One region of the Arthrobacter sp. M71 S08 genome, then DNA from elsewhere that is predicted to be linked to it. Evidence: predicted binding sites of a transcription regulator. Region 1 holds the regulator's gene; the other holds the start of a gene.
The links. Region 1 encodes LexA, which represses DNA repair genes until DNA is damaged. Its sites were predicted from a motif close to TCGAACANNTGTTCGA; they were not measured.
Positions count from the first base shown of each region.

Region 1 (9,640 bases):
AACGCTCGGCTCTGCCGACCATGTCCGCGACATAGCGGAGGTTCCGGCGGTCGAGGTCATCACAACATCGGCGGTCCATCTGATGAGCGCCGCGGCCGTCAAATGCGGACTGGCCGAGGGATCGGATGCCGAGACCTACAAGGACCTGGACGAGGCTCGCAAACTGATCACCGCACTTGCGGGATTCATCACTGCAGCGGCACCGGAAATCGGAAGCCAGCATGCCGGACCTTTGCGCGATGGACTGAGGTCGCTCCAGCTCGCCTTCCGCGAGGCGTCGATGCTTCCCGACGCACCCGGCCAGGGACCCGGTGAGAAGTTCACCGGTCCCGTCAACTGATTGTCCGCCGGCGACAATCCCTAGACCACCAGGCCGAGCGCCGTCGTCGTACCTGCTGCGCACCCAGACACAGCAGGCTCATGGCGGCGGCAGCTGCTCCCACCGCGACGAATCCTCCCCAGGGTCCCACGGAGTCGATTGTCAGGCCCGCCAGCGGTGCGCCCAGTGCCACGCCTGACGTGAGAGCCGAGCCGTACCAGCCCATCGCCTCTCCCCTGCGTTCCTCGGCGACCAGATAAGCAATCCGTTCCGATGCGGCGGAGAGCACCGGGGCGCACAGCAGTCCCGGCGCGATCGAGAGCAGCGCCAGCATCATGGTGCTGTCAGCAAAACCCATGGGGATGGTCAGGACGCTCATCAGGAGCAGGAGAACCAGAGGCGAGAGCGGCCTGTGCATTGCACCGTAAACCAGCCCGCCGACTACAGAGGCTGAACACCAGGCGAGGAAGACCCACCCCAACTCAAATGCCCGGTCATTGTTCTCGAGCACGGCGATGATACCGACATCGGTACCGGCGAGGACGAGTCCTGCTCCCGCTGCCACGATCATGACCACTGCCACAGGGAGCGTGAGCCATTGGAAGCTCTGTGCGACGCGTGCGCGCGCCCCGGCTGCTCTGGCGGGCCGCGCTCCGGGGACAAGTTCAGCCGACGCCTCGCTGACGCGCGCAGGAGCGGACGCGACCATCACTTCCACGGCCGCGGCAACGTCCTGGGCGGCGGACAGCGTGGCACCGGCGGCGCCCGGCTGGGTGCTCCGGGTGGGCGGGTTGAACCACATCAGGAGCAATCCCGCGAGGGCGGTCGATAGCCCGACGACGGTGAGCCCGAAGACCGTGGACACTTGGGTGGCCAGCACGGCACCGAGCGCTGGGCCGCCCATGAAGATCACTTCAGTCCCGACCGCGTCAAGAGTGAAAGCGGTCCGGCGTGAATCGCCGGTGACCAGGACGCCCAGGGATTGCCGGACCACGGAGAAGACGGGAAGGGTGAATACGCCGCCGATGAGAGCGGCGAGGAGCAGCCACTCGTAGGACAGGTGGGGAGCCACCGACCAAATGACTGCCTCCGCGACCACTGATGGAATAAGCGCTACCCGCAGGCCGGCTATATCCACCCGTCGGCCGCGCCACGGCGCACCTACAGCAATGCCGATGGTCATTACCGCCGCAACCGCTCCTGCTTCGGCGTAGCCTCGCTCCAGGGTCTGCACCACGTGCAGGGTGAGCAGCACTCCCGCAGCAGAATGCGGAAAGCGGGCGATCATGCCCACGATCAGCAGGCGGCGAACCGGGACGATCCTCAGCAGCTCCCGGTAAACGGCAAAGTTCAACGTTCGTCATCTTTCACGCGGGCTCCCCCGCGTGAAAGATCAACGCGTGAGCCGAATTTCGAGCGAGTCCACCCGCTCGACAAACTCCTGCAGATTTTGGAGGCGGTCCTGGAATGCCGCTGTCGTTGAGCGGACATCCTCCTGCGAGAGCCCTGAGTCCAGTACGAGGGTCAGGCGCAGTTCCGGGCCGGCACCGCCGCCTCGGACTACTCTACCGTCAGCTGTACGGCTGGAGACGCCGGGGCCGGGAGAGAGCTCGACCCTGCGGATGGTGCCCTGTTCGGCGATGGCTTCGCTCACCAGGCGTGCAAGGTCGGGATCCGCGTACGACGGCGTCCACTCCCTTTGCTGGGCCAGCGCCCACAGCGCGGGGCGGCGGACGACGAAAGTCACCTCGGCGCCGGGGTCCACGACCATGAGTTCGGCATTCTCGGATACTGCAGCAAGGGCCGCTCGTGGCGCAAAGACCGCGACGGGCCGCGCCTCCGGGTGCCAGCGTTCGAGGCGGGCTGTGGACGTGAACACCGGCAGGACACTTCGCCCGTCCGGCGCCCTCATGGTGACCAGGGCCATGTCTGCTTCCTTGTCACCCTCATGGTGGCGGTGCCCGGCCCCTGCGGCCTCCTCGGCAACTCCGTCCTGGCCTCCGAGCTGGGCGACCACCGGCACGAAGACGCGAACGTCGGCCAGTGCCCCTACGACTGCCGTCTCATCCGCGGCATCGTTCACCAGGTTGCGCACAGCGGCATCGTAAGCAGCCGGCACCGCGCCGTCGTCCTTGTCGAAAGCATGAAGCGGGTTCCCGTCCGCAGACAGATCCCTGCCCCTCCAGGCGCGCCCGGCCGAGTCGGCAACGTTGTGGCTGAGCGCCGCCTCGATATGGGCCGGGAGCCTCCGCTCGGTCATGCCTAGCGTTCCGGGTGTCCTGCGACGTCCAGCGCCTGCGGCAGCGTGAAGGCACCCGCGTAGAGGGCCTTTCCGACGATGGCGCCCTCGAGTCCTTCGACAACGAGCTGCCGGAGCGCGGCAAGGTCGTCCAGGCTGGAGATGCCTCCGGATGCGACAACGGGGCGCTGGGTCTTCTCCAATACGTCGCGGAGGAGCTGAAGGTTAGGGCCCTGCAGAGTCCCGTCCTTCGTCACATCGGTTACCACGTAGCGTGCGCAGCCGGCGTCGTCGAGACGGGCGAGTACCTCCCAAAGGTCGCCGCCCTCCTCGGTCCAGCCGCGGGCGGCCAGCGTCGTGCCCCGAACGTCGAGGCCGACGGCGATGGCGTCACCATATCGAGCGATGGCGCTGGCGGTCCAGACCGGATTTTCAAGTGCCGCGGTGCCGAGATTGACGCGCTCAGCGCCGAGCTCGAGTGCCTGGTCCAGGGAAGCGTCGTCACGGATGCCGCCGGAGAGCTCCACCTTGATGTTCAGTTCCTTGACGACGCGGGCGAGCAGGTCGCGGTTCGATCCGCGACCGAAGGCGGCATCGAGGTCCACGAGGTGAACCCACTCGGCGCCGTCGTTCTGCCACTGCAGGGCCGCGTCCAGGGGGTCGCCATAGCTGGTCTCGCTACCGGCCGCCCCTTGGACCAGCCGGACGGCCTGGCCGTCCGCGACGTCGACAGCCGGGAGGAGCTCAAGGATGGGAGATTCGGTGAAGGGGCTCATTCACGTCCTTTGTTCAGGTGTTCGGGCCGGCTCAGGTGGACGGCTTACGGGGTCAGGGTCAACAGAAAGGCAGCGAGCAGGGCCATCCCGGCGAGGACGCCGAAGCTGATGGTCAACGCCCTCGGCATCTGCTGGCGGTGGAACGAGACGACGCCGCCGATCAGCAGCCCCGCCAGCCCCATGAGGATCAGGCTCCACATCGGTCAGCGAAGGCTGCCGGTCCAGTTGCGCAGCAGTTGGGCTCCAGCATCTCCGGACTTCTCGGGGTGGAACTGCGTGGCGGAAAGCGGGCCGTTTTCCACTGCCGCAATAAAAGGGGAACCGTGGGTGGACCAGGTGACCTGTGGGGGGCGCATGGCCGGCTGGGTGACGTCGAAGTTCCATTCCTGGACTCCGTACGAATGCACGAAGTAAAACCGCTCGTCAGCCAGTCCCTCGAAGAGCACCGAACCTGGCGGCGGCTCGACTGTATTCCAGCCCATGTGTGGAACCACATCAGCTTTGAGCCGCTCAACCGTACCGGGCCATTCGCCCATGCCCTGGGTGCGCACACCGTGCTCCACGCCCTCCTCGAACAACACCTGCAACCCAACACAGATGCCAAGAACCGGGCGCCCTCCTGCAACGCGGCGCCCGATCATCCGAAGGGCGTCGACATCCTTCAGGCCCTGCATGACGGCAGCAAAGGCACCGACACCGGGCACAACAAGACCGTCGGCGTTCAGGACATCGTCGGCAGCCGCACTGAGTGTGACTTCAGCACCGACGTGTTCGAGTGCACGCACCGCAGAGCGGATGTTCCCCGACCCGTAATCGAGCACGGTCACTTTCGGTGCACTCATAGCGCACCCTTGGTGGACGGAATACCCGTGACGCGGGGATCCGGCTCGACTGCCGCACGAAGGGCCCGTGCAAAAGCCTTGAACTGAGCCTCCACGATGTGGTGCGGATCCCTGCCCCCGAGGACCTTCATGTGAAGGCAGATCTGCGCATGCAGCGTGATGGCTTCGAAAACGTGGCGCGTAAGGGAGCCCGTAAAGTGTCCACCGATGAGGTGATATTCCTGGCCGGCCGGCTCGCCCGAGTGGACCAGGTAGGGACGTCCGGAGATGTCCACGACGGCGTTCGCCAGCGCTTCGTCCAGCGGCACGGTCGCTTCGCCGAAGCGGCGGATTCCGGCCTTGTCACCAAGTGCTTCCCGGAGCACCTCTCCAAGTGTGATCGCCACGTCCTCGACGGTGTGGTGTACGTCGATATGCGTGTCGCCGCTGGCCTTGACCGTGAGGTCGATCAACGAGTGCTTTGCCAGAGCGGTCAACATGTGGTCGTAGAACGGCACAGAGGTGCTGATGTCAGAGCGGCCGGTGCCGTCGAGATCGAGTTCGACGAATACCGATGATTCACTAGTGGTCCGCTCGCGTCGGGCAGCGCGTTGGGCGGTAGCTTCCGCGGTCATGGGTGGTCCTTACGGTTGTAACGGCAACAGACGGGCAGTGGGCCCGTACGTGCATCCCGGTCTAGTTTAGGAGACGCCCGGCCGGATCAAAGATTCGAGGGTGTCAAGGAAGATAGTGGTCTCCTCCTGTGTACCGGCAGTGACCCGCAAGTGGTGCGGTATGCCGACGTTGCGGATCAGGACTCCGGCATCAAGGAGGCCCTGCCAGACTGCGCGCGGGTCCTCGATGCCTCCAAACAGCACGAAATTGGAGTCCGACGGCGCAACCGGCAGGCCCATGCCTATAAGGCCGGACACAATGCGGTCCCTCTGCCGCTTAATCTCATCGACGTTGGCGAGCAGCTTCCCGGAGTGCGTCAGGGCCGCCACTGCCGTGGCTTGAGTGATCGCGGAGAGGTGGTAAGGAAGGCGTACGAGCCGAAGGGCGTCCGCGATTTCCGGCGCCGCGGCCAGGTATCCGAGGCGCGCTCCGGCGAGAGCGAACGCTTTGCTCATAGTGCGCGAGACAATAAGCCGCTCCCTCCCGGGCAGCAGTTCGAGTGCGCTGGGCGTGCCCGTGTGGGAGAACTCCGCGTACGCCTCGTCCACAATGATGATCGCCTGGGCTGCCTCGCCTGCATCGTAGACCTCGGAGACAACGTCCAGGGAGAGGGCAGTACCGGTCGGATTGTTCGGGCTGCACAGGAACACAATGTTCGCTCCTGAGGAAGCCACCTGGTCAGCGGTCGACCGAACATCAAGATCGAAGTTGTCCTGCCTCGTGCCTGTCAGGTACTCAGTCCCCGTGGATCCGGCAAGTAAGGGATACATCGAGTAGGTGGGAGGGAAACCCAGAGCAGTTCGGGCAGGGCCGCCGAACGCAAGCAGGATGTGTTGGAGGACCTCGTTCGATCCGTTGGCTGCCCAGATGTTGTCTGCGGTGAGTCCGTGACCGAGGTAGCTGGCGAGGTGCTCGCGGAGGAGGGTGAACTCCCGGTCGGGGTAGCGGTTGAGTCCTGCTACGGCTTTCTGCACCGCATCAACGATCGCACTGCGAACGTCCTCCGGGACGCCATGGGTATTCTCGTTGACATTCAGAAGGATGGGTACGTCTATCTGCGGAGCACCGTACGGCCGGAGTCCGCGCAGGTTCTCTCGGATCGGCAGACGGCTAAGGCGTTCAAGCTGATCGGTCACTACCAGAGTTTAAGGCCGCAGGCTGCCCATTGAAGAATTCGTTGCGGGAGCGGGGCACTATTACGCACTTCCCCGGGACACTTCCATCCGACATCTTCAAGGCCTCACGGGCCTCCGACGGGGATATGGAGGGACTGCCCAGCCTGCACGGTGGACGAGGCCAGAGCGTTCAGTTCGACGATCTCCTCGACTACCGCACGCGGATCCCGGTTTGGTGCATACTCTGCGGCCAGTGCCCAGAGAGTCTCGCCCGACGTGACATTGACGCGCACGGTATTGGTGACTTCGCCCGCGCCTCCCGCGGCCTGTGCCTGCGAGGTGAAGAACGCACTGATGATGAGCAGCGCTGCGGCGAGAAGTGCGAGGGGCAGAGCTATCAGAACAATCCAGCCGCGGCGAGTGAGATGCAGGCCGGATGGTGCGCCGGTTCCGCGGTTCGGACGCATTTCCAGCCGGAATGTGGGAACTGATCCTGCGATATGGAGCGTCGACATGGCGTCCACCTTTCTCGTTGTGTGGATGTCCCAACAGCTTTTTTCGAAGCTGTGTTCTATTCCTATCCGTTTATTCTTAGCATTTGTGAACTAATATTGTCGAGACTCGCTCGAACAAATGTTTGAAAACGGACGTTCAGTCCCCTAGCGTTGCTGGCAAAGGTGACGGTCCGGCCGCTTCGAAACCAGCTCATCACCCACCACTGACAAAACAGGTTGGCGAGCGGCAGTCCGGGTCCAGCCAGAGGAAAGGGACGCATTCTCGTGGCAGATCTCAGTGCGGCAGAGGACATGACAGAGGTGCCTGCGCCAGACGCCAAGCGCGGACGCGGGCGTCCGCGGGGCCGGGCCACGCCAAAGGGAATGACACCCCGCCAGAAGAAGATTCTTGAGACCATCCAGCGCAGCGTTGCAGCGCACGGTTACCCGCCGTCCATGCGCGAGATTGGGGACACCGTCGGGCTTGCCAGCCTCTCAAGCGTCACGCACCAGCTCTCGCAGCTGGAGCGCATGGGTTACATCCGTCGCGACCCGAAGCGTCCCCGCGCCATGGAGATCCTGCTTCCCCTCACCCTTGGAGACGACGGTCCGCGCATCCTGCCTTCCTCCGCTGAGGAAGAAGAATCAGCGCCACTCTCGGCCGTTGATGCCGCCATGGTTCCGCTGGTCGGACGCATTGCCGCCGGCGGTCCTATCCTGGCGGACCAGCTGGTTGAAGACGTTATGCCGCTCCCCCGTCAGCTTGTCGGTCATGGAGAACTTTTCATGCTGCGGGTGTCCGGCGACTCCATGATCGACGCCGCCATCTGTGACGGCGACTGGGTAGTGGTCCGCCGTCAGAGCAATGCGGAAAACGGAGACGTGGTGGCGGCGCTTCTGGATGATGAAGCCACTGTGAAGACGTTCCGCCAGCGTGATGGCCACACCTGGCTCCTGCCGCAGAACACCAACTACGAGCCGATTCTCGGCGACCATGCCACCATCATGGGCAGAGTCGTCTCGGTGATGCGCGCCCTCTAACCCGCTCGCAACCTAGGCCGGTTGCGTGGGAGCAAGGCGCGTCAGAATCGCGAGCGCGGTTGCCCTGTCTGTCGTGGGCCAAAAGGGCGGCAGGGCGGCCCTCAGGAAGCCGCCGTAGCCGGCCGTTGCCAGGCGGGAGTCAAGTACGGCGACCATTCCCCTATCGTTCTGGGCGCGGATGAGCCGGCCCGCTCCCTGAGCAAGGCGTACCGCGGCGTGGGTGGCCGAGACATGCATGAAGCCGTTCCCCCCGGCCTTCGCCACAGCACGGGTTCGCGCCGTCATCAGCGGGTCGTCGGGCCGCGGGAAGGGTATGCGGTCGATGGTGACCAGGCGGCAGGAGGTTCCGGGCACATCAACGCCCTGCCACAGCGACATTGTGCCGAAAAGGCAGGTGTCGGGTTCCTCCGCGAACTGCTTTACCAGCGCAGACATGGAGGATTCGCCCTGGCAGAGGATCTCGACGTCGACTCTCCCCCGAAGCGCTTCGGCAGCATCTTCCGCTGCCCGCCGCGACGAGAACAGTCCGAGTGTTCCCCCACGGGAGGCCTTGATCAGCGCCTCGAGCTCGTCCAGCTGCTCCTCGGAAGTTCCGCGTCCGGGCTTCGGCAAGTCCTTGGCGACGTACAGTACGCCCTGCCGGGGATAGTCGAAAGGACTTCCGACGTCCACCCCGGTCCACGACGGCGCGCCCTCGCCGGTTAACCCGAGGGAGCCCGCGACCGGCCCGAATTCGGAACCGATCGCGAGTGTCGCTGACGTGAGCACGACGGTGTGATCCTCGAACAGGCCCCGCCTGAGACGTCCCGCAACCGAAAGTGGGGCAATGCTGATGGTGGCGGGCGAGGAGTCGTCCGCCGCTGAGTAACCGGAGCCGGGACTGAACGTGCTCGGACGGCTGGCCCACAGCACCTCCCCAGCGCCACCGGCTGAGACCATTCGCTCGGACAATTCGAGCAGCATCAGCAGACGCGAGCGGGCCATCTGCCGCCCGCCGTCCGCCGACTGGGCGGACCCGTCGGAGCTCGACTCGGATAGAGCCAGCCTGCAGGCTTCCCGCAATTGGACAAGCGCGAGCTCCTGCTGCTCATCGAGCCCCCCGGGCATTAAGCCGGTGGGTTGAGCGTCAAAGGCACCCTCAAAGGCGCTCTGCGCGGCATGCAGCGTGTCAGTATCCGCGCCCAGATGGCGGCGCGCCACCGAGGCTGCCGCTCCGATCAGAGCTCCGGAGAGTTGGCCGGACACCGCTGAGGTCACGCGGTCGTGCAGCTCGTGTGCTTCATCGATGACTACCACGTCGTGCTCGGGGAGCACCGCAAGCCCCTCGAACGCATTGATCGCCAGCAGGGCATGGTTGGTGATCACGATGTCCGCCTGCCCGGCTTTTTCTCGTGCACGCTCACTGAAGCATTCGTCGGCAACGGGACACTTCTGGGCGCCGAGGCATTCCATGGAGGAGACGGAGACCTGACGCCAGGCCCGATCGCTGACACCCGGGAGGAGCTCGTCCCGATCGCCGGTTTCGGTATCCTCAGCCCACTCCCGCAGCCGGACGATCTCCCGACCAAGTGGGGTCGACGGCCCGGCCGTGGGATGCGGTGCCGCGGTGTCGCCGTCGAGAGCAAACAGCGCTCCTGAATCGTCCTCGTCGGGGAATCCGCCGTCGGTCTTGTGGCGGCAGACGTAGTTGCTCCGGCCCTTGAGCAGCGCGACGTTCACCGGGCGCGGGAGTGAGCCGTGCAGTGTGTCGAGGAGCCTCGGCAGATCACGGTTAACAATCTGCGCCTGCAGTGCCAGGGTGGCGGTCGAAACGATGGAGGTCGTGTCGCTCTTCACCGCATGCGCAATCAACGGAAGCAGGTATGCCAGCGACTTCCCGGTACCGGTGCCAGCCTGCACCAGCAAATGGGTGCCGGTGTCGATTGCCTCCTCGACCTGGCGCACCATCTCATGCTGTCCGCTGCGCTGCTGACCGCCCATCGTTTCCACGACATGGTCAAGCAGTTGAAGGGGACTTACGCTCCCTTCAGCCATGCCTGACGAACGGCTCCAGTTCCGCGGCCAAGCCTTCCCGGACCATCACGTCGATCTGTGTACCGTCTTCCACATGCTCAAGGCGAAGGATCTCCGCATCCGGCTGGTGCAGACGGCTGACGACAT
Region 1 is NZ_JBNHEY010000001.1:786,707-796,346, reverse strand. It holds gene AC5RTB_RS03720 (DUF1844 domain-containing protein) at 1-340, shown strand, start outside; gene AC5RTB_RS03715 (MFS transporter) at 333-1,673, opposite strand; gene AC5RTB_RS03710 (SseB family protein) at 1,713-2,579, opposite strand; gene priA (bifunctional 1-(5-phosphoribosyl)-5-((5-phosphoribosylamino)methylideneamino)imidazole-4-carboxamide isomerase/phosphoribosylanthranilate isomerase PriA) at 2,582-3,334, opposite strand; gene AC5RTB_RS03700 (hypothetical protein) at 3,379-3,534, opposite strand; gene hisH (imidazole glycerol phosphate synthase subunit HisH) at 3,538-4,176, opposite strand; gene hisB (imidazoleglycerol-phosphate dehydratase HisB) at 4,173-4,790, opposite strand; gene AC5RTB_RS03685 (histidinol-phosphate transaminase) at 4,857-5,966, opposite strand; gene AC5RTB_RS03680 (LysM peptidoglycan-binding domain-containing protein) at 6,071-6,460, opposite strand; gene lexA (transcriptional repressor LexA) at 6,752-7,480, shown strand; gene AC5RTB_RS03670 (ATP-dependent DNA helicase) at 7,493-9,514, opposite strand; gene hflX (GTPase HflX) at 9,507-9,640, opposite strand, start outside.

Region 2 (9,640 bases), on a different contig from region 1:
CGGAGCGAAGATTTCAAGGGTTTCCCTCGCCTTGCGGGCGGAAGATTCGGGTGAGACGAATCGCCAGGTCCGCGCGTTATGCAGCCGGTCTGCCAGCTTGATGACGAGCACGCGGATGTCCTTCGCCATGGCGACGACCATCTTGCGGACGGTCTCTGCCTGAGCTGCATCCCCGAAGGAAACCTTGTCCAGCTTCGTGACGCCGTCCACGAGCATGGCCACTTCCGGGCCGAAGTCCCGGCGGATGTCGTCAAGCGTGCAGTTGGTGTCCTCGACTGTGTCGTGCAGGAGGGCTGCAGCCAGGGTTGTCCCGGTCATGCCGAGCTCAGCCAGGATTGTGGCAACTGCTACGGGGTGGGTGATGTACGGATCACCGCTCTTGCGCTTCTGCCCCTCGTGGCTTCGCTCGGCTACCTCATACGCGCGCTTGATGAACTCCAGGTCCTCTTTGGGGTTGTTCGCACGAACGGTACGCAGCAGCGGCTCCAGGACAGGCGAATAGCCTGTACTTCCGAGTCCGGCCAGGCGTGCGAGCCGGGCGCGAGTGCGCTCCCTTCGACCGGGGGTGCTCGTCACCTCGGTGGGAACCGACGACGACGGCCCGGAGCGCACCGGGACAGGCGCTATCACCCGTGCTGGTTGCGCGCGGGATTCAACACCCGAACCCGTGGAAGGCCCGGTTCCGGACGGGCGTCCGGGACCACTGGCTTCTGCCACCCAACACCCCACTTCCGTTGCAGTTCTAACCAGCCCCACCGGGACGGGTAAGGCTACAACATGCCACACCCTGGTTGACTATCCAAGTTTATCCACCGCTTGAGGTCTCCCCTACACGTTTTGCCTCATTACGTAAGGATCAATATTTGGCCGGTCCCTAGGAACGCGGAACGACCCGGCACAATGGTTGTGCCGGGTCGTTCCGTTGGGTTAGGAGCGCTTCGCGCTGCGACGCTCTGGCTAAACTAAGCTGCGACGCCCTGGCTCAACTAAGCAGGGACTGCTCCTGATTCCTTCGCTTCGACGGAGCGACGATGAAGCACCCGCTTTTCCTGCTTCTGAATTTCCGGCTCCTTCATCCGCAACATGGCGTAAAGAGGAGCAGCGATGAACACGGTGGTGAGCGTACCGATGATGATGCCGACAAAGAGCGCCAGCGACAGGTCCCTCAGCGTTCCTGCGCCCAACAGCATGGCACCGATGAACAGAATCGCAGCCACGGGCAGCACGGCGACGACTGACGTGTTGATCGATCGAACCAGAGTCTGGTTTACCGCCAGGTTGACCTGCTCGCCGAAGGTCCGTTTGCTGGACACGTCCAGGTCAGCGGTGTTCTCCCGGATCTTGTCGAAGACCACGACTGTGTCATAGAGCGAATAACTCAGGATCGTAAGGAACCCGATGACCGCCGACGGCGTGACTTCAAAGTCGCTGAGCGAATAGATCCCGGCCGATGTCACCATGACCACCACGAGCGCCGCCGTTGCAGCGACGGACATCTTCCAAGTGCGGAAGTAGATCGCCATCAGCGCGGCGGCGAGACCCACGAACACAATCAGGCCAATGAGCGCCTGGCGGCTTACGTCCTCACCCCAGGTCGGTCCCACGAAGTTGGAGGTTACGTCCTCCTCGGTGACGTCGTAGGCGCCGATCAGCGCGTCGCGGACGCTCAGGGTCTGGTCATCGCTCAGGCGCTCGGTCTGGATACGCATGGTTTCCGGCGCAATATTGGTCACGCGCGGAACAGCGTCCGGCACCACGTTGGTGACAGCCTGTTCACCCGCTCCAATGTTCGTGTCCTGCACGTTGGACACGGTGAACTCGGAGCCGCCCCGGAAGTCGATTCCCAGGTTGAACCCGCCCTTGATGACCGGAATGAGAAGCGACAGCAGAATAGCGACGCCCGCGATCGCGAACCACAGGTTCCGCTTCCCCACGAAGGGGTAGGACCGCTTGCCGGAATACAGTTCATTTCCGAATTCGGCGAAACTGAAACGGCTCATCGGTTATCCCCTTCCTCGGATCCGCGCGCTTGCGCAGCGACGGCCTTTTGTTCTTCAGCAGCTTTCCGCTGTTCAGCCAGACGCCGTTCTGCGATGGTAAGACGCCGTTCTGCCTCTCCTGCAGCGGCCTTGTTCCGACCGCGCAGATCAGCTTTCACAGGACGCTCCACAGGCTTGTGCCGCACGCGCCCTGCACCGCGGTAGAACGGCAGTGCGCCGAGGCGGGTCGGATCCATTCCGGACCAGCGGTGACCTTCGCCAAAGAATTTCGTCATGGCGAGCAGGCGCATGACCGGGTGGGTGAACAGGAACACAACTACCAGGTCGGCGATCGCTGTCAGACCGAGCGTGAACGCGAAACCGCGTACGTTACCGACGGCAACGAAGTACAGTACGACGGCGGCAAGCAGGTTCATTGCCTTGGACGCGAGAACGGTCCGCTTGGCTCGTCGCCAGCCGTTCTCGACGGCCGACACGAGGCCGCGGCCATCGCGGAGCTCATCACGGATGCGCTCGAAGTAGACGATGAACGAGTCGGCCGTCTGGCCGATCGCGACGATCAGACCGGCTACACCGGCGAGGGACAGCCGGTAGTTCTCGGTCCAGCCGAGGATACATATCGCGAGATAGGTGAGCGCGCCGGCGACCATGAGGGAGGCGATCGTCACCAGGCCAAGCATCCGGTACTGGAACAGCGAGTACACCGCTACGAGAACAAGACCGATGATGCCGGCGATAAGCCCCAGGCGCAGCTGGTCGGCACCAAGGGTGGCGGAGATCTGCTGCTCGCTCTGAATTTCGAAGCTGATCGGCAGCGCACCGTACTTGAGCTGCTCTGCCAGTGCCGCAGCCGATTCCTCGGTGAAACTGCCGCTGATCTGCGGACGGCCGTCGGGAATCACAGCGTTGGTAGTGGGAGCGGAGACGATCACGCCGTCGAGCACGATGGCGAACTGATTCCTCGGGTCTCCCGATCCGATAGCGAACAGCCTTTCGGTGACCTCCCGGAAGGTCTGGGTTGCCTCATCGTTGAACTCGATGTTGACGACCCACTCATTCAGGGTCTGGCCCTGTGCGCTGCGGGCCATGCCGTAGTCAGCAGAATCGATCTCGGTGCCGCGGACCTCAACCGGCCCAAGAATGTACTTACCCTGGGTATCAGGTTCGCAGGCGACCATGGGTTGATCAGCGGGAGCCGGCTCCACTGCGGGCTGCAGGGCCTCTGGGCTGGTGCAGTCAGTGGATTCGAATTCCTGCAGAACTTCGGCCGTGATCCAGTTCGGGTCGCTGGCGTTCGTAGGCTCGGCACTCGGTGTCGGGAGCTGATCTTCCGGCGTCGGCGTTTCAGCCGCCGGAGCGAGCCCGGGTCCGCCGAGCAATACAGGACGGAACTCCATCTGGGCGGATGCCTGGATCAGTTCACGGGTTTCCGGTTCGGGGATGCCCGGCAGCGCGACGATCACGTTTCGCCCGGACTGGGTGCTGATCTCTGCCTCAGCTACACCGCTGCCGTCGACGCGCTGGCGGATGATCTCGACCGCCTGGTCCAGCTGGTCGGGCGTGATCTCCGTACTGCCGCCCTGGACCTGGGGCGAAAGAATCATCTGGGTACCGCCCTCGAGGTCGAGGGCAAGTTTTGGTGTCCAGCTGGCGTTGCTCCACAGCGAGCCGCCGCCGAGCAGCAGCGCAAGGAGTGCGAAGACTACGCCGAGCCACACGAGAGTGCGTTTGGCGGCGGAGCCTGGGCCTGTTCGTGCCATGGTGCGTGAATCCTTAGGTGTTGGAACTCGAGACTTGACTTCGACCGCCGGGGCGGCCGAATCAGGATTACTGGTCTTTGTCGTTTCGGTCGCGGGGATTCTCCCGATTCAGCCGCTCGACTGTTTCCTCCGGAGTCTCCTCACGAAGGGGGCGGTCCGCGTCCGTGTCCGGGGCGGTAAGAGAGGACGCGTCGTCGGGAACCGTGTGCTCTTCCTCAACCACCGGCTCCGGGGTAACGACCTTGCTCAACGTTTGCGTGTGAACGGTGGCAGTAACACCGGGCGAGATCTCAATGACTGCTTTGTTGTTGTCATCATCGAGCGAGACGATGGTGCCGAACAGGCCGAAGTTGGTCATGACCTCGGTACCCGGAAGCATCTGGGTGCGCTGCTCGGCGACCTGCTGCTTCATCTTCCGCTGCTTGCGGAACATGGTGAAGATCAGGAAGGCGAGGGCCAGCGGGAGGAGCAGGCTGAAGATATCAAACCCGCCGCCCGTTGTCTGAGTGGTCTGGGCAACTACATTTGCGAGCACAGAGAAAATCCGTTTCTATATTTGGTCAGCGCAGCCGGACGCTATGCATGCGACCCGACACCGAGTTCCGCGGCCACGCACGGTCTGCGGGAGTACTGCTTTCAGCGTATCGATTCCGCGGCCCCTGTTTCGCAATGATGAGAACGGAGCAGGGAACCTCAACGCCGATTCCGTTAGCTTTGACCGCGCGGTGTGCCACACGTCATATCAGTCTACGGTGAACACGGCGCAACTTTCGCACTAGCCCTCGTTGCGGCTCCACTCAGATTCAGCACCCATCCCGTTCTCGATCTCTGGAACCGAATCCTCCTGATACACGGAGAACAGGTCCTCCGGCATGGCAGCGGCGACTGTCGGAGGCATGACAAGCCCAAGGTGCTCCCACGCAGCGGCGGTGGCGATACGTCCGCGAGGGGTCCGTCCAAGCATTCCTTCACGGACGAGATACGGCTCGGCGACTGTCTCAACCGTCTCGGGTTCCTCCCCCACCGCTATGGCGAGGGTGGAAAGCCCCACCGGCCCGCCGTTGAACTTCGTCACCAGTGCGGTCAGGACGGCCCGGTCGAGACGGTCAAGCCCCTTGGCGTCCACTTCGTACATGTCCAGGGCGGCACCGGCGCACCTGGCATCGATGACATCGACGTTGTTCACCAGAGCCCAGTCGCGGACACGGCGCAACAGCCTGTTCGCGATTCTGGGCGTGCCCCGGGACCGCCCTGCCACTTCAGCGAAAGCCGCGGAGTTGACCCGCATGTCCATCATCATGGCCGAGCGCCGGAGCACGAGTTCGAGTTCGGCCGTGGAGTAAAACTCCAGGTGCCCTGTGAAACCGAAGCGGTCACGCAGCGGTCCGGGCAACAACCCGGCGCGGGTGGTAGCCCCGACCAAAGTGAACGGCGGAAGGTCCAGCGGAATGGCGGTGGCGCCCGGCCCCTTGCCGACAATGATGTCCACCCGGAAGTCTTCCATGGCCATGTAGAGCATTTCCTCAGCCGGGCGCGACATGCGGTGGATTTCATCGAGGAACAGCACCTCGCCTTCGGTGAGCGAGGAAAGGATAGCTGCGAGATCTCCCGCATGCTGAATAGCGGGGCCGGAACTGATGCGCAGCGGCGCGTTCATTTCGGCTGCGATGATCATTGCAAGGGTGGTCTTGCCCAGGCCGGGCGGGCCGGAGAGCAACACGTGATCCGCGCTCCGGCCGCGCATTCGCGATGCTTCGAGAACCAGTGACAACTGGCGGCGCACTCTCGCCTGACCAACGAAATCGTCGAGGTTCTTGGGCCGGAGGGCCGCCTCGACCGCGCGGTCCTCAGGGTCAACCGAGGGCGAGACGAGAGGCTGTTCCTGCTCTTCCGCCATCAGTTCACCGAGGCCCGTGCCGAGCTGCGCGCCCCGTCCTGGCCCAGTCTGCGCAGGGTGAGTTTGAGGATGGAACCGACATCACCGGTGGCCGCAATCTCCGGCGACTCCTTCACGGCCGAGTCGATGGCTGAGCCGGCGTCCTTCTCCGACCAGCCCAGGCCCATCATCGCGGCGAGGACCTGGGACTGCCAGGCGCCCGCGGCTGTGGCCGGTGAATCTGTCTCGAGCGGAACCAGCTTGTCGGCGAGTTCAAGCACAATGCGCCGGGCTCCCTTGGGCCCGATTCCGGGTACCTTGCTGAACGCCTTGTCATCTCCGGAGGACGCGGCCGTCCGGATGGCGGCCGGGGGGTGAACCGCGAGGACAGCAAGCGCCAGCCGGGGGCCTACTCCGCTGACGCCGAGCAGGGTTTCGAAGACCTCCCGCTCCTCCGTGTCTGTGAATCCGAAGAGGGTCATGGAGTCCTCGCGGACAATCATCGAGGTGAAGACTTTCGCCTGGTTGCCCAGATGCAAGGTGGAGAGGGTCTGGGGAGTTGCCTGTACCTGCATTCCGAACCCGTTGACGTCGAGAACGGCCGAGTGCAGGCCAACATGGCTTACTGTCCCGGTCAGAGAGCTGATCATGCGTGCGGCTCCAGGTGCTGAGGATCGAAACGAATATCACCGAACATATCTACGAATCAGCGTACGGGCAGCAACCGACTATTTCATGCCCGCCACACCGGAGCCCCGGCATCGGCGCCCGATCCGCAGCCCGCGGCTCAGCGCCGCCGTCGGGCTTTAGCCTCGGCCTCGGCCCATAGCCGTTGGGCTGCCGTCTGGCCGGAACCGCCCTGAGCCCGTACGGAAGCGGATGATCCGGTGCGCCAGGCGTGCGTGATGGCAAGCGCAAGAGCGTCAGCAGCATCTGCCGGCGTGGGCGCGGAGGCGAGCCGCAGTATCTTCGTAACCATCTTGGTGACGGCTGTCTTGTCGGACTGACCGTTGCCGGTCACGGCGGCCTTCACCTCCGTCGGCGTATGCAGGGCAACGGGGATACCGCGTCGCGCAGCGGCTGTGATCACCACTCCGGAAGCCTGCGCGGTTCCCATCACCGTGCTCACATTGAGCTGGCTGAAGACGCGTTCGACGGCGAGAACGTCCGGAGTGTGGGTGTCGAGCCAGACGTCCACCGACTCCGCAATCATCAACAGCCGGCGGTCGAGCGTATGGTCCGCGGGGGTACCGACCACACCCACCGCCACGAGCGTGGCACGACGGTTCGGCTCGACGTCGACCACGGCCAGTCCACAGCGGGTAAGCCCGGGATCAACCCCCATGACGCGCAGTGTCACGGGCGTTGACCCGGGCGCGCGGAGACCGAACTAATCGTCGCTCTCCAGCTCGGCCATGACGTCTTCATTCAGGTTTGCGTTCGAGTACACGTTCTGGACGTCATCGAGCTCTTCGAGCGCGTCCACCAGCTTGAGGAACTTGCGTGCCGCGTCGGCGTCCAGTTCCACCTGCATGGAGGGGACAAATTCAACCTCGTCGGTCTCATAGTCGATACCGGCCTCTTCGAGCCCCGCGACGACCGCGCGCAGATCCGACGGTTCGGAGTGGACATCGAAAGAGTCGCCGGACTCCTTGACTTCCTCGGCACCCGCGTCGAGGACGGCCATCAGGACATCGTCTTCGGACAGATCATTCTTCGGCAGCGAGACAACGCCCTTGCGTGCGAACAGGTAGGCCACGGAGCCGGGATCGGCAATCGTACCGCCGTTGCGGGTGATCGCCACGCGCACCTCGGACGCTGCACGGTTCTTGTTGTCCGTAAGGCATTCGATGAGCAATGCGGATCCCTGCGGTCCGCGCGCTTCGTAGATGATCTCGGAGTAATCGACTACCTCGCCGGTCAGGCCTGCGCCGCGCTTGATCGCGCGGTCGATGTTGTCATTGGGTACCGAAGTCTTCTTGGCCTTCTGCACGGCGAGTTCCAGCGCAGGGTTACCCGACATATCCGCACCGCCGGCGCGGGCAGCAACCTCAATGTTCTTGATCAGCTTGGCGAAGGACTTGGCGCGTTTGGCATCAATCACGGCCTTCTTGTGTTTGGTGGTAGCCCATTTAGAGTGCCCCGACATGCTCTGCCCTTCTTTTGACGATCATCGATAGGAAAAGCTCGTGGATGCGGTGCTCACCGGTGACCTCCGGATGGAAGCTGGTGGCGAGCAGGTTTCCCGAGCGGACTGCAACAATTCTAGCGACCGGCCGCGCTTCACCCCTGTTGGGGTGGCGCTCGTGCCCATGTTCTGCGGGCGGCGTGTCCGGTGCGTCGACCTGTGCCAGGATCTTGACCGATTCACCGACCTTTTCCACCCACGGCGCCCGGATGAACACGGCATGGACGTCATCGCCGTTCCCGGGCAGCTCATCGAACGGCAGGTCCGTCTCGAAGGATTCGCGTTGCCGGCCGAAGGCGTTGCGGCGCACCACAATGTCCAGCCCGCCAAGCGTCTGCTGCGGATTGCCCCTCAGGTCCAGTGAGGGATCGGCGATGGTGTCCGCCAGCATGATCATTCCCGCACAGGACCCGTAAACCGGGAACCCGTTCCGGATGCGCCGGCGTAAAGGTTCCGCGAGGTCGAAGGCGCGCGTGAGCTTGTCCATGGTGGTGGATTCACCGCCGGGGATGATGAGGCCCTCGGCCTGCTCCAGCTCGCTGGGACGGCGGACCGGGAAGGCTTCTCCGCCCAGGGATTCGATCACCCGGACGTGCTCGCGGACGTCACCCTGCACGGCGAGAACGCCGACGCGCAGGGCGGAGCCTTCGGAAGGAATGGTGGAAGTCACCACCTCATTCTAGTTTGGCGCGGGACGTTCCCTGCGAATCGGCATCTGCCACGCCTGCCGCACCCAAAGGCGTCATGCCTGTGGGCCGGACAAAGCACGATAAGTTAGAGACCATGTCTGGTCTGTCTAGCTTGAGCGTGCCCCTGGGCAAAACAGTTCGGGCACTTTCGCGTCTGCGCGGCGGTGGTTCGGCGTTCCCGGGTCTGGTGGTTGAACGCATCGACCCAGGATTCATGGCGCGGGCCCTGCGGAACCTGCCCAAGGGTGTCATCGTGGTCAGCGGCACCAATGGAAAGACCACCACCACCAAAATGGTGGTTGAACTCCTCGAGGGCCAGGGCCTGAAGGTCTTCACAAACCGTACCGGCAGCAACTTCACCCGCGGGGTGGCAGCCGCGCTCCTCGGCGAGGTCGACTGGCGCGGAAGGCTCAGCGCCGACGTCGCCGTTCTGGAACTGGACGAGGCGCATGCCGTCCACTTCGTGAACCTGGTACCCCCGACCCATTGCCTGTTGCTCAACGTCCTCCGCGACCAGCTCGACCGCTTCGGGGAAATCGACAAGACCACAAGGCTGCTGGAGCAGATTGCAGTCAAGACCACGGGAACTGTGGTGCTGAACCGGGAGGATCCACGGGTTGCCTCGATCGCATCATCGGTGCGAAACGCTTCTGTGGCCTACTTCGGGCTGGATGAGTCGCTCAGGGATACGTTCCCCAGCGACGACGACCTCCGCGGCGCCACAGGCACCGCTCCGGCCTCAAGCCTGCCGGCCGACGTCGTGCTCGAGTCAGTGAATTCGAACACTGCGATGTTCCTGATGGACGGTGAGGCAAGCACAGTCGACCTGACCCTCCGCGGGGTCTACAACATCTTCAACGCCGCCGCAGCGCTGGCAATGGCCCGGATCATCCTGGGCGGCGAATCCAACCGGGACACGATGCTGCGCTCGCTGGCAGCGGTCGAGCCTGCCTTCGGTCGTGGTGAGTCCCTGGTGGTGGACGGGCAGCCCCTCGAACTCGTCCTCGTGAAGAATCCCAGCGGCTTCAGGCTGGGCCTGAAATCCTTCGACGCCGTCGGGTACGCGACGATGATCGCCATCAACGACAATTACGCGGACGGCAGGGACATGTCCTGGCTCTGGGACG
Region 2 is NZ_JBNHEY010000010.1:6,596-16,235, reverse strand. It holds gene AC5RTB_RS15790 (RelA/SpoT family protein) at 1-576, opposite strand, end outside; gene secF (protein translocase subunit SecF) at 987-2,000, opposite strand; gene secD (protein translocase subunit SecD) at 1,997-3,760, opposite strand; gene AC5RTB_RS15775 (preprotein translocase subunit YajC) at 3,828-4,295, opposite strand; gene ruvB (Holliday junction branch migration DNA helicase RuvB) at 4,536-5,657, opposite strand; gene ruvA (Holliday junction branch migration protein RuvA) at 5,657-6,286, opposite strand; gene ruvC (crossover junction endodeoxyribonuclease RuvC) at 6,424-6,996, opposite strand; gene AC5RTB_RS15755 (YebC/PmpR family DNA-binding transcriptional regulator) at 7,027-7,785, opposite strand; gene pdxT (pyridoxal 5'-phosphate synthase glutaminase subunit PdxT) at 7,769-8,494, opposite strand; gene AC5RTB_RS15745 (DUF1727 domain-containing protein) at 8,608-9,640, shown strand, end outside.
Region 2: the regulator LexA is predicted to act here: its motif matches at 6,326-6,341, upstream of ruvA (Holliday junction branch migration protein RuvA).